Regions from separate parts of the Sphingobium sp. B2D3C genome, predicted to be linked through region 2. Evidence: predicted binding sites of a transcription regulator. Region 2 holds the regulator's gene; each other region holds the start of a gene.

Region 1 (4,369 bases), 1.2 Mb from region 2:
CGTAAGAAGGACTGAGAGCCCAATCACCGCTTAACTACTCTGGACTATTAGGCTCAGGAGGATCGAAAAGCCCTCTTTGCTTTGACTTAGGTGGATTTTTAGTCTTACTAGCACGCAAGGCGTCTGCACGTTCCTTGGCTGCCATAAATGTAGTCACGTATTGCGCAATCATTCGATCATCAAGCTTTGAGAGATCGGATTGATAGATTGGTTGCGCTACGACTTCATCATCGTCACCTGATAGATCGATCAAATCTATCACTGCCTCTCGCCAATCACCTTTACAGAAAGCTTGGCGACCAAGACTGGCATAAAATGCCATTCCACTTTCCGGTAGAGGCTTCTTTCTGGGTTGCAACAGTGGAATCACTGCATTCCCATCCCGCACGTACCAGCAGACACCCTTTACCTTGATGAATATGTTGGGGCCCCATTCAATATCATTGACTGTTTTTAACTTTGCATCAGGAAAATCAACAAATCGACGCGTTTCGACTGGGTTCTGCTGTCCCAGCCGAAATAAAGCCATCACGCAAGCTTCCACCCGTGGATGAGTCCCGGGGAAGACAATGTTTGAAGACTCGGGCCTGATAACCCCTCTGAGTGCAACAGGGAGTGCTTCCCACGTCTTATGATGCGTGAACCCGATGCTCGCGCCATCGAATTCCATTATATTTGAAACCGTTGCAAGCACGTTGCCGGGTACTGTCATTGAAGCGACAGAAAGAGCGAGGGGCGCATTGGATCGAATCTGATTAACCATTCTCAAAATGGAACAGAACGTGATCACAAAGTCAATGTGCGATCGAAATTCTCTCTAGGCGATGATGGGAGCGGATCAAATCGTTGCCTATTCGCTTACCCATATTACGGCCGCGCTCGAACAGATTAAGAGCTTCCTGCCACGGCCCGCTTTCGATGTGGGACATTCTCGACAAGGCAGACGCCGAAAGGTGAGCATACGAGTGAAATATTGCCTTAACAACGTCACGGTTTGGCCCGAGGTCAGCAGCCTTTGACTGTACCCTCGTGGCGGAAATTGGGTCAAAGCGTGAGGCACGTTTAGTGATAGGATGAGAAGAAAAAATCTTAAACTCTTGAAATACCTCACCCAATACCGGACCATATTGCCAAGCTTCGAATTCTTCTGAGAGCAACTCACCTCCCGTCAGGAGAAGAAAATCAGAATGGCAATAGTAAAGAAGTTTTTGAAGCTTCATTGGAGTAACCGGCACATTCATTTCATCTGCCCAATCTAAGAGAAGATTGGCCAACTCTTTGGCATCAACATGGACGTTCTTAGACAAACAAATCCGCCGTTTTTTCTAAAGGATGCGCTCAATCCGGTAGTGGTCAATGCGTCTATAGAATTGCAGGCACCTTCGGAAGGAGTCTATCGCAAGAACATATAGCGAACAAACGGCGAATGCAAGAATAGCCCGTTCCCTATCTTGGAACGACAAACCCCGCTAAATTCACAGGCCCGCGCGCTCTATCGCCTTTCAGAAGGGCTTGATCTGCCGTATATGAAAAAGCGCATCCGCTATGAAACGGCAGGTGATTATGGCGTCGAAGATCTCCAAGACTGAGCCGATCCCGCTCGAAGAACTCGGCGCGCGCATTGCCCGCCGCCGCGCGGAACTCGGCATTACGGACGCCGACATCCCCCGCAACAGCGGCGCCCGCCGCACGGACAGCAAGAAGGCATTGCTCAAGGCCATCAGGGACGTTGGGGGCAACTGGTAAGGCCGCCGACACGCTTGACCGCCTCCCGCCGGCCCCTCACTCTGAGAGCGCGCATAGTTCGCAGCAAAACCGGAGAGGCCCGCCCCATGAACAGCCGACGCGACTTCATCAAGCAAACCGCCGCCGTCGGCGCCGCAAGCCTCGCCCCCAATATCGCGCCCGCCGCCGCGCAGGCGCAGTCCCCTGCCCCGCCGCTCTGGCAGAAGCTCTACCCCGGCTTTCGCAACCTGCGGATCAAGACCAGTGGCGCGGAGATCAATGTTGTCACGGGCGGATCGGGGCCGCCGTTGCTCATGCTCCATGGCGCGCCGGAATCGCTTGTCACCTGGCATCTGGTCGCCCCGGCACTGGCGCGGGATTATACCGTCGTGCTGGCCGATCTGCGCGGTTATGGGGATAGCAGCAAGCCGGAGGGCGGCGCGGATCATTCGGCTTATTCCAAGCGGGCGATGGCGCAGGATGGCGTGGAGGTGATGGCGCAGCTGGGCCATGAGCGCTTTCTGCTCGTCGGGCATGATCGCGGCGCGCGGGTCGGGCGGCGGATGGCGCTGGATCATCCCGAGAAGGTCCGCAAGCTCGCCGTGCTGGACATCTTGCCGGAGCATTATCTCTACAGCCATGTCACGCTCGGCTTCGTGCGCGGCTATTATCACTGGTTCAGCTTCCTGCGCCCCGCGCCCATTCCGGAGGAGGAGACGCTGGCGCGCTACCAGGCGCGAGCGGGCGAGGCGTCCAGCGAGATCGAACGGGAATATGATCGCCACCGGCTCGACCCGGCCATGCTCCATGCGATGTGCGAGGATTATCGTGCCTCGGCCTCGGTCGATCTGGATCTGGACCATGCCGATCTGGCCGCAGGCAAGAAGATCACCTGCCCGCTGCTCGCCATCTGGGCCGGCAAGGGGCTCTATCCGCGCCTGTTCGATGACATATTGGGCGTGTGGCAGGCCGAGGCGACGGACGTGCGAGGCCATGCGCTGCCCAATGCCACGCACAATCTGCAGGAAAGTGACCCGCAGGGGACGCTCACGGCGCTGCAGGCCTTCCTGCGCGACTGATCTCGGGACCAATTTTTCGGAAGATGTGAGCGGAAAAGAAGTCCGGCCTCCCGGGGGGTGGGGGGATGGGAGACCGGACCCTTTTCAGCCGCTCGGCTGTGTGTGGGAGATCACCGCCGAAGCGACTTTCTACCCCTTTGGGTGCAGCATTCACTGAACCTGCTCCCTATCAGATAGGGTCGACAGGCCAGGGAACAAGGGCTGCGCGATCAATCGCGCCTGACGCACGTTGGGCCGTCCCGCTGCATCGGACGGACGCGTGCAGGCGCTCTTTCGTCGCAGCCATATGTTGGTGGCCGGGCGGGAGGGACCCGGCCACCGGACTTGTTCGGGCGAATGTGCCTCAGGTCGAGGGCGTGCCGGAGCCGCCCATGCCGGTGCCAAGGCCGCTGGTGCCGAAGATCTGCGAATTCTCGTTGGTGCCGGTCGTGCTGGTGGTCGCCGCGCTGCCGGCATAGCTGTCCGTCTTCACGCCGCCGGACTGGACGCCGGGGCGCGTGCCATCGGCATAGCCGCCGCCAATCGTCAGGCCCTCGGGCATCGGCGTATCGGGCTTGAGCGTGACGCGATCGTCATGGATGCTGTCGACATAATCGAGGTTGATCTGGTGATGGCGGCTGTCCGCCGAATCCGTGCGGGTGAGGACCAGCAGATCGCCGTCCACCTTGTCGACGGTGCCGACATGGCGGCCGCTCGCGTCCGCGACTTCCATATGCTCCTTGATGCGCCACTTCTCGAACATGGCTCACTCCTTTTCTCTGCAGATACAATGAACTAGATGGTATTGAAGAGAGAACGGCCGAGGCGGCGGAGCGTTCCGAAAACCCCGCCCCATCCAGCGCATCGCAGCCACGACTGGGCCGTTCACAGCCGGCGCCGAGCGCAATCCGGCGCGAGACGGCGCGCGCCGCTTTTGATACGGGTCAATGCGTCCGGCCGCCTGAGCGGTCACACAGCAGCGGATGACCGACGCGATGACCAAGCACCCCATGCCCCGCCCCTCCGCCGGCACCGGCGCCGCGCTCGCCTTGCCGGCGGGCCTGCTGCTGATCCTTGGCGGATGCGCCCGGCAGAGCGCCGCGGCGGTGAGCAGCGCGCCGGATACGCCCGGCTTCCTGCTCGGCCTGTGGCACGGCTTCATCTTTCCCTTCGCCTGGGCGCTCTCGCTGATCGCGGACGATGTCGCCGTCTATGCCGTGCCCAATAATGGCGGATGGTATGATTTCGGCTATTTCCTCGGCATCGTCGTCTTCGGCGTGGGCGCGCGCAAGACCAAGACGGTGACCGTCTATGTCGATCGGTGGCGCGGCCGGTGATGACGAGCGCCCATCCTTCCGCTGCTGCACCTGCCTTCCGCAAGAAAGGATGCACCCATGCGTAAATGGCATCGCTGGACCACCGTCTTCATCGGCCTGTTCATGTTGTTCATCGCCCTGACCGGCCTCGGCAGCCATTTCGCCGCGATGGTCGCGCGGGGGAGCGTGTTCGAGACCGAGGAGCGCGGTGCCCCGCCGGCCGCGCAGACGCCGGCCGCGGTACAGAAGGCTGGCCCGTCTGCGGGTGCG
Region 2 (4,369 bases):
ACCCTCCTCACCGGCTAAAGCTTTGCGGTACAGGAACAGGTCGCAGCATATCGTAGTGGATGTTTTTCCTTCGGGGGATCGAACGAGCGTTAGGTTATACAAGCTGAATGGTCGGGCGTTGGCTGCAATCCATCGCAAGGCTGTGCAGAGTTGCATTCCAGAAAACAATTTCCCTGCTGCGGGCGACCCTCGGAACCGGAATTTCTACGCAAAGTGAATGTCCGCAACGGCGCCGTATCCGGACAGGCAGGTATTTTTAAGCCGCACCGGATAGCTGACGTTCTCACCGTCAACCCAGCCTGATGACCGCCTCTGGAAGCGTCCCGCCCGAACCGTCCTACTCAATCCATAGCCCATGCGCCCGGTGCCAGTCTTCCAGCCCCTCGTCTGGATAGCCGTCGAAGCACTGGTCATCCGACCCGATCTGCGGCTCGACCCAATTCGCCTTTGATCCGAGCATCATGTGCACCAGCGACGGCGGCTTGGGCAAATCGCTGTCGATCGCGGAAGCGAAAGGGTGGAGCAGGTCGGGATACTCCGGGCTGAACACCCAGAGCGCGCTCGCACAGGCGGGGCAGAAGTGTCGCTCGCCGGTGCTGACGCGGCATCCGCCTTCGCCATCGTCCAGCGTAGCGTGATAGACGGCGGTCTCGCCTTCCACCTTGAGCGTGCGCTTGTCGGCGTGGAGATTGATGGCATAGCCGCCACCGCCGGCGGTCTTGCGGCAGATCGAGCAATAGCAACGCAGAAATGGCACCGGCGCGTGGCTGTCGACGGAAAAGCGCACGGCGCCGCATCGACAGGAACCTTCGAGCTTGAGGGGCATGGCACAGTCCTCCCTTGTGATCGTCTCTCAAGCTGAACCGCTGCCCTCCCCGCCGGTTCCCTCAGCGTCCATCGCGCGCTTCCCCTTGCGGCCACTTAATCCTTGATCTGCGCGCGCATCCTCCGCATGGCGAGCGCGCCCGGTGCCCGGCCCATGTCCGGTGGCCGCGTGCCCTGGCAGGAGATGTCCGCCCGTGATCGTTCGCAACCGCCTTGGCTTGCTCGAAGTGCTGTTCGCCTACCGCGGCACGATCATGCCGCATATCCAGCATCGGCTGGCGGGCATCGCCGTGGCCAGTGTCGCGGCCATTCTCGCGGCCCGCGCCTGGCCCGGGCTGTTCGCGCAGATCAGCGGCATTCCATTCGCGCTGATCGGCCTGTCGCTCTCTATCTTCATGAGCTTCCGCAACAGTGCCTGCTATGATCGCTGGTGGGAGGGCCGCAAACAGTGGGGTGCGCTGATCATCGCGAGCCGCTCCTTCGCACGGCTCACGTCCTCGCTGCCTGAGGAGGAGCGCGCCCCGCTGCTCCGCGGCGTCTGCGGCTTCACCAACGGTCTTGCAGCCCGCCTGCGTCAGCACGACGAGGCTGCCGCCATCGGCCGGTGGGTGAACGATGGACCATGGCGCACCTCCCCGAACCCGACCGACACGGTGCTTTATGAGATGGGCGCACATTGCCTACGCCTCGCAGCCGACGGGCAGATCAACCCCATCCACCACTCGCTCATCGAGGGCCAACTCAAGGCGCTCAGCGATGTGCAGGCGGCCTGTGAACGGATCGCCAGCACGCCGGTTCCGTTCACCTATTCGCTCATCCTCCACCGTACGACCTATGTCTTCTGCCTGTTGCTGCCCTTCGCCCTGGCTGGTTCGCTGGGCTGGTGGGCCCTCATTCCGGTGCTGGTGGCGAGCTACACCTTCTTCGGGCTGGATGCTTTGGGCGATCAGCTGGAAGACCCGTTCGGCTATGATCCTAACGATCTGCCGCTCGATGCGATGACACGGACGGTCGAACGCGAAATGCTCGCCCGCCTCGGCGCGACCGACCTCCCCGCACCCATCGCGCCCGATCAGCACATCCTGACCTGATCGCTCGCCCGTGCGTGGGGCTACACGCAGCTCACCAAACCGTGAGATATTTGGCCGATCCGTGTTGACGTGGCTCGATTCGTTTCCTAAACGTTCTCCGTCCGTTCCATATTGGGGAACCACTCATGTTGACCGCCAAGCAACAGCAACTGCTCAGCTACATCAAGCAGCATCTCGATCAGGGTGGCGTCTCGCCCAGTTTCGAGGAGATGAAGGAGGCGCTGGACCTCAAGTCGAAGTCCGGCATCCATCGGCTGATCAGCGCGCTGGAAGAGCGCGGCTTCATCCGCAGGCTGCCCAATCGTGCGCGGGCGCTCGAAATCCTTAAACTGCCCGATGGTATGCCCGTGGCGGAGCGGACGGAAGAGCCGGCGGCGACCACCAACGTGACCCCGCTGCGCAAGGCGACCACCGCGCCGGCGCGGACCATCCCAATCGCCGCCAATGACGTGATCGAAATTCCGCTGCATGGGCGCATCGCTGCCGGTCTTCCCATCGAGGCGATGGAGAGCGACACCATGCTGCCGGTCCCGGCCGCATTGCTGGGCGCCGGCGATCATTACGCGCTGGAAGTCTCCGGTGACTCGATGATCGAAGCGGGGATTTTTGACGGTGACTTCGCGCTGATCCAGCGGACCGAGACGGCGCGCGACGGCCAGATCGTCGTTGCCCTCATCGACGAGAATGAAGCGACGCTCAAATATTTCCATCATGACGGCCGCAAGGTGCGGCTCGATCCCGCCAATCGCGACCATGAGCCGCAAACCTATGAGGCGCGGCAGGTACGCATTCAGGGTCGGCTCGCGGGGCTATTGCGGCGCTATAACTGAGACGGGCGATATGGGGCGCCGGCTCTAGCGCGAGCCGGTACCCACGATCCAGGGATGGCGGCCGCGCGGGTCGTGGCCCGGCACGATCTCCCGACTGTCGAGCAGGATCAGTGCGCCGCCCATAGCGCTCAGCGCTGGCCGATCCAGCTTCGCCCAGCGCGGCACACATCCGGGCGGGAGGCGCCGGTCCGCGATCACCAGATCAGCCTGTGCGCAGGCGGCCACCAGCTCGGGATAGGGAACGAGCAGGCGCGAGCGACTGATCAGCAGGTGAACCGGCGGCTGGTCAGCACGGCCCGGCAATGTCATCGCGCACATGTCCCGCGTGCATCGCGTGTCCGGCGCCTGCGCGAGAGACGCAAACTCGCCGTCATAAGCGCTCGCCTCGGCCAAAGTCGTCCGAACATAGTCTCCGCTTCGGTCCCGCAACAGCGCCATGCGCCCGTCGCCCAGACGCACGGCCACATGATGACCATCGGCGGTGACGAGCACGTCGGCGGACGGTGCCAGAAATGTCAGGAAAAACCCAAGCGCCGCCAGAGGCAAGCCCCACCAGCGGAGCGCCGTGTGCCAGAGCATCACCCACAAGAGGCCGATCATGGCGAGCGCAAAGGCCAGTCCGCTGGAGACGGGCAGCGACAGCGTCGCAAAGGGCTGACTGGCGACAGTATGCGCAATCCATAGCAGGAATTTGAGCGCCACGCCGACGACCCACCAGACCGGCGCCCCCAGCCCGACGGCATCGAGCACCAGCGCGAGCACCTCGGCGGGCATTACCACGAAACTTGTGAGCGGAATGGCGATCATATTGGCCGCAGCGCCAAGCAGGCCCGAGCGATGGAAATGGGCAAAGGCAATCGGCGTCAGCACCAGCTCCACCAGCAAACCGGTCGCCAGCAAGGCACCCAGGCTGCGGGTCCAGCGTTTTATCCGCCCCTCATCGCGTCGCTCGTACAGCCGCCGTGCGGGGGGATATTCGTAAAGCGCCACGATTGCGGTCACGGCAACGAAGCTCATCTGGAAGCTGGGGCCGATGACAGCCTCGGGCCAAAAGATCATCACGATCAGCGCGCCGGTCGCGATCAAGCGCAGCCCGATGGCCTCACGGCCCAGAGCCATGCCCGCGATTACCAGCAGAGCGGCAATGCACGAGCGGATCGTCGGCACCTGCGCCCCGGTGAACACAGTGTAGCCGATGCCCGCCGCGCCGCCCACGCAGGCGGCGATCATCAGCACCGGCCAGCGCAGCGCAAGGGTCGGCGAAAGCGCAAGCAGACTGACCATGATGAGAATCACGCCGCCGATCAGCGCGGAGACGTGCAAGCCACTGATCGAGAGCAGATGGGCAAGCCCGCTGCGCCGCATCGCGTCCGCATCCGCCTCACTGATCCAGTTCTGATTGCCCGTGGCGAGCGTGATCGCGATCGTCCCTTCCGGTCCCGGCAACCGCGCGGCGATGTGGTGGGCGAGAGTCGCGCGCGCATCCCCGCCAGCGGTTGCCGCATCGAGGCGCTGCACTTTGCCGACTGCCCGCCCGGTAGCGCCGAGGCCGGAAAAATAGGCCGTCCGCGCAAAATCATAAGCGCCCGGCAGGGCAGCCGGTGCAGGCGGCATTAGCCACGC
Region 3 (4,369 bases), 1.2 Mb from region 2:
AGGCCAGTTGCGGGTTGCCGCTCATCGGCATCCGGTTTTCGATCCGCTGGCAATCCGGCGCGAAATGATCGCCTTTGTTGCGCAGCATATTGTCGAAGTTCCGGTCGGCCAGTGCGATCATCTCGGCGCGGGTGAGGCGCTCGCCCTTGGGCACGATGGTGCGCAGACCCGCTCTGACCTCGGTCGGCATGGAGGGATGCTGTGGCGCGAACGACCGGCCGATCACCGTCTCGGCTTCCGCGATCCGCCCGGCGACGATCTTGAGGCGGGTGGCATAACCGACAGTCTTGCCGCCCTCCTTCACTTCTCCCAGCACCGCGACTTGCCCGGCGGCCACATCGGCGGCGCGCGCCTGGTAGCTGCTATAGCCATCCGTCGTCTGCCAGAGCCCCTCGCCCGGCGCCACCGGCACGCCATTCTCAGTGGCGCGAAAGTCCGGTGCGAGATCGAGACCGGCGGGGGTCCCCTGCTCGACGGCGGCAAGATAGCGGTCCACATGCGCATAGAGGCAGGCGCGGTCGCACGCAGGCGCGGCCTCCCGTGCCAGGGTCGGCAAGCCAGTGGAGAGCAGCAGCGCGAGGGCGGTGGCACGCCATGCAAAGCGGATCATCCGTCAGTCCTTTCCGTCGCGCAGATCGCCCAGCCAGCCGCTGTCGGCCTCATAAGGCGCGAATTTGAAGATCGCCTCGACCTCGTGAATCTTGCCGCCGCGCACGCCGAGGATCTCCGCATTGAGCAATGAGACCGGCTGGCGCGGCTTGTCATGGCAGATCGTGCCATAGCCGGGGACCTCGTTGCACCGGCCGTTCTTGTACCAGCGCATGACATAGACGCCGAAGACGAGCTGCTTCTCCTCATCGAGCAGGAGGAAGCGGCGCGGCTCGACCGCGTCGAGCTGGTCGAACAGGTGCAAGCTGATCTGCTGGCCGCAGCCCATGCTGCCGAAATGCGGCTTGGGCACGCCGGGGATCGTGCCGATGGGATAGTTGAGTTCCGCATTGCCGCTCATCGCCATGCGGTTCTCGATCCGCTGGCAATCCTCCGCATAGAGGGAGCCGTCGGCCGCGAGCAGCGCGTCGAAATTGGCATTGGCCGTCTCGATCATCTGCTGGCGGGTCAGCCGCTCGGCGGGCGGAACGATATTGCCGAACGACGCGCGCGGCGCCGGCACGATGGATGTGCCGGGCACCCGCCCGCGCCCGAGAATCGTCTCCACCTCGGTGATCTTGCGATCCGCCACCTTGAGGCGCAGCGCGATGGTGACCTTGCCCTCCCCTTCCAGCACCTCGCCGATATAGCCGACGGTGCCGCTCACCGGATCGGCGAGGTCGATGCGATAGGTGCCAAGGCCGGTCGCCGTCTGCCACAGGCCCGCGCCGAGACGGACCTCCTGCGCATCTTCGGTCGCGCGATAGCGCGTCGCCATCGGCGCCCTAGCGGGCGCGCGCGCGATCATGGCGGCCAGATACTGGTCCATGATCTCGGTGAGGCAGGTGCGGTCACAGGCCGCCGGTGCGGCAGGTCCGGCAGCCATCGCCGGGGCGGCGAGCAGGAGCGCGGCCATCGCGGCCAGCCCCCGGATGGGACGCGCGATCATGGCTGCACGGGACGCGGGCGGGGCCGGATGCGGGTGATCTTGCCGCATGGAATCTCGTAGAGCAGCACGCCGCGCAACCGCCAGTCATCGCCCGCCTTCAAGGGCCGTGAGCCAAAGTCGGGCCAGTCGCTGGTGGCCTGAAAATGCGCTTCCAGATCGACCGTCGCGCCCTGTGGCTGCACCTCGATGGCGTGCGGGGTGACATGCTCCTTCAGCCCACGGGCATCGACGTCGCGATAAAAGGCGATGATGGCATCGCGCCCCTTGAGATCGGGCCACTTCCCGCCTTTCACCAGGACGACATCGGCGTCGTAATAGCTGGTGAAGCAGGCATAATCGCGCGCATTGAAACAGAGGAAATAGCGCTCGAAATCGGCCTTGGTCATGCCCGGCGACGGGCAATTCTCGGCCGCCACAGCCGTTTGGGCGAGCGATCCGAGCAGAGCAAGCATGAGCGCTTTGCCGACGGCTGAGCTGAACCGCATCCCCTGTGACCTCCCCCTCATGACGCACATCCGCATGCAGCGGATAAATCGTGATACGTCGTTGTAGTTTATTCCGTCCTGCAGGGCCGCCTTGTCAAGCGAAATGCCCGGTGAGCGAAACCGCCCTTGTGACCTTCTGACGGAGGCTGGCGGGCCAATGATCGTTCCACTCCAATGGCTTGGGTCGCGATGGGACAAGCTGCCGGAACGATCCCTTGACCCTGCTCAGAATAGGAACATAATAGGAACATATGAGACTCGCCCCTGCCCTTTTGTGCGATCACGCGATGCCGGATGCCCCCTCCCGAAAGGCGTTCGGCATCGCCGCGATCGATACGCTGCTGGGCGGCGGGCTGGCGCGCGGGCGAGTACATGAAGTCTATGCGGCAGAGGTGGACGATGTCGCGGCAGCGGCGGGTTTCGTCGTCTCGCTGGCGACAGGTCTGAGCGAGGCCGACGGCAAGGTGCTGTGGCTCCGCGAGCGACAGGCGAGCCGAAAAGGCGGCGTAGCGCAGGGCCATGGCTGGGCCGAACTGGGCGGCGCCCCCGGCCTGGGGCTGATCGGCACCGTCAGGGACGGCATGGACCTGCTGCGTGCCGCCGTGGATGCCTTGCGCTGCTCTGGCCTGAGCGCGGTCGTGGTGGAAGGCTGGGGGCCGATGCCCGCACTGGACCTGACCGCCAGCCGCCGCCTGACTCTGGCGGCAGAGAAATCCGGCGTGACGCTGCTGCTGCTGCGCCCTGACGCGCCGCCCGTGCCCAGCGCGGGTCAGACCCGCTGGCAGGTGGCCGCCGCACCTTCGCTCGCGCTGCCGGGCAATGCGCCCGGACTGCCGACCTTCGATGTGACCTTGCTGCGCCAACGTTCCGGCCCTTGCGGCCTTTCCTGGCGGCTGGAGTGGGACCGTGACCGACGCTTGTTCCGTGAAGCGGCGCTATCTGGCGCTGTGGTTTCCGCTCCTGCCCACAGAAAGGCTGCGGATTCAGCAGGGGATCGACAGCGCGGGGACCGGCGGGCAGCCTAACGGGCCGCTGGTTCTCGTCGCCAAGATCAAGGGCGCATTGCGGCTGTGCGCCGTCGATGCGCAGGCCCACGCGCTCGGCATCTTGCCGGGCCAGACGCTGGCCGATGCCCGCGCGCTGCAGCCCGACCTCATCGTGGCCGACATGGACGAAGAGGCCGACCGTCACTGGCTGCAGCGGCTGGCCCGGCATTGCATCGCCTGGTCGCCGCATGTCACCCTCGCCCCGCCCGATGGGATAACGCTGGATATTGCGGGAAGCGACCATCTGTTCGGCGGCGAGGCAGGCCTGGCCGCGCAGGCCGAGGATGCCTTCGCCGCGATTGGCATGAGCGTGCGCATGGCCACAGCCTCCACCGCGCAGGGCGCGCAGGCGCTGGCCCGTCATGCCCGCCTGCCCGTCACCAGCGAGCGGGAGGCGCTGCGGGCGCTGCCCGTGCTGGCGCTGGGGCTGGACGAAGAGGCGACGCTCGCCTTGCGCCGCGCCGGGCTAAAGACCATCGGCGATCTGGCGTCGCGGGCCGCCGCCAGCATCGCCGCGCGATTCGGGGCGGACGCGGTGACTGCCTTGCGCCGCCTGCTGGGCGAGGAGCAGGCGCCGATCGATCCGCTCGCACAGCCCCAGCCGCTCCATTTCGAGCGCCGTTTTGCCGAGCCGGTTGCCTTGCAGGCCAGCATCGCCGCCTGTTTTCTCGACCTGCTGCGCGAGGCGGCCCGGACACTCGATGAGCGCGGACTGGGTGGCCGGCGCTTTGTCCTGACATTGTTCCGCAGCGATGGCGCGCGCCATCGGCTGGCGATCGAGACCGGTCTGCCCACGCGCGATCCGGCGCCGGTGCTGCGCCTGTTCGACGAACGCATCGGGACGCTGGCCGACCCGCTCGACCCCGGTTTCGGCTATGACCGCATCACCTTGTTCCTGCCCGTCACCGAGCCGCTCGGCACCAGCCAGCCGGCTCTGGATGGCAGCGAGCAGGATGCCGGCGCGCTGGCCGATCTGATCGACCGGTTGAGCACCCGCCTGGGGCCGGCCAGCCTGTGTCGCCTTGAGCCGCAGGACAGCCATATTCCCGAACAGGCGCAGCTGGCCTTGCCGGCGATCCATGCCCGCGCCCCCCTTCCATGGCCCACGCCGCCGGTGGGCGAGCCGCCCTTGCGGCCGCTGTTCCTGTTCGATCCGCCGCAGCCGGTGGAGGTGATCGCGCAAGTGCCGGACGGCCCGCCGCATCGCTTCCGCTGGAAACGCAGGCTGCACGAGGTGCGGC

The links. Region 2 encodes LexA, which represses DNA repair genes until DNA is damaged. Its sites were predicted from a motif close to GTTCCNCNCTTGTTCT; they were not measured.
Region 1: M2339_RS10185 (Panacea domain-containing protein) is a predicted target of LexA. The motif match lies at 1,402-1,417, and genes of this name have one in related genera.
Region 3: M2339_RS09925 (ImuA family protein) is a predicted target of LexA. The motif match lies at 2,316-2,331, and genes of this name have one in related genera.

The regions. Positions count from the first base shown of each region.
Region 1 is NZ_JAOQOK010000001.1:2,187,784-2,192,152, forward strand. It holds gene M2339_RS10180 (hypothetical protein) at 35-763, opposite strand; gene M2339_RS10185 (Panacea domain-containing protein) at 795-1,307, opposite strand; gene M2339_RS10190 (hypothetical protein) at 1,546-1,746, shown strand; gene M2339_RS10195 (alpha/beta fold hydrolase) at 1,833-2,804, shown strand; gene M2339_RS10200 (DUF2171 domain-containing protein) at 3,148-3,546, opposite strand; gene M2339_RS10205 (hypothetical protein) at 3,794-4,120, shown strand; gene M2339_RS10210 (PepSY domain-containing protein) at 4,178-4,369, shown strand, end outside.
Region 2 is NZ_JAOQOK010000001.1:949,132-953,500, reverse strand. It holds gene M2339_RS04370 (GFA family protein) at 338-826, opposite strand; gene M2339_RS04365 (bestrophin family protein) at 1,020-1,916, shown strand; gene lexA (transcriptional repressor LexA) at 2,042-2,746, shown strand; gene M2339_RS04355 (ComEC/Rec2 family competence protein) at 2,771-4,369, opposite strand, start outside.
Region 3 is NZ_JAOQOK010000001.1:2,132,744-2,137,112, forward strand. It holds gene M2339_RS09910 (hypothetical protein) at 1-610, opposite strand, end outside; gene M2339_RS09915 (hypothetical protein) at 614-1,597, opposite strand; gene M2339_RS09920 (nuclear transport factor 2 family protein) at 1,594-2,082, opposite strand; gene M2339_RS09925 (ImuA family protein) at 2,334-3,107, shown strand; gene M2339_RS09930 (Y-family DNA polymerase) at 2,989-4,369, shown strand, end outside.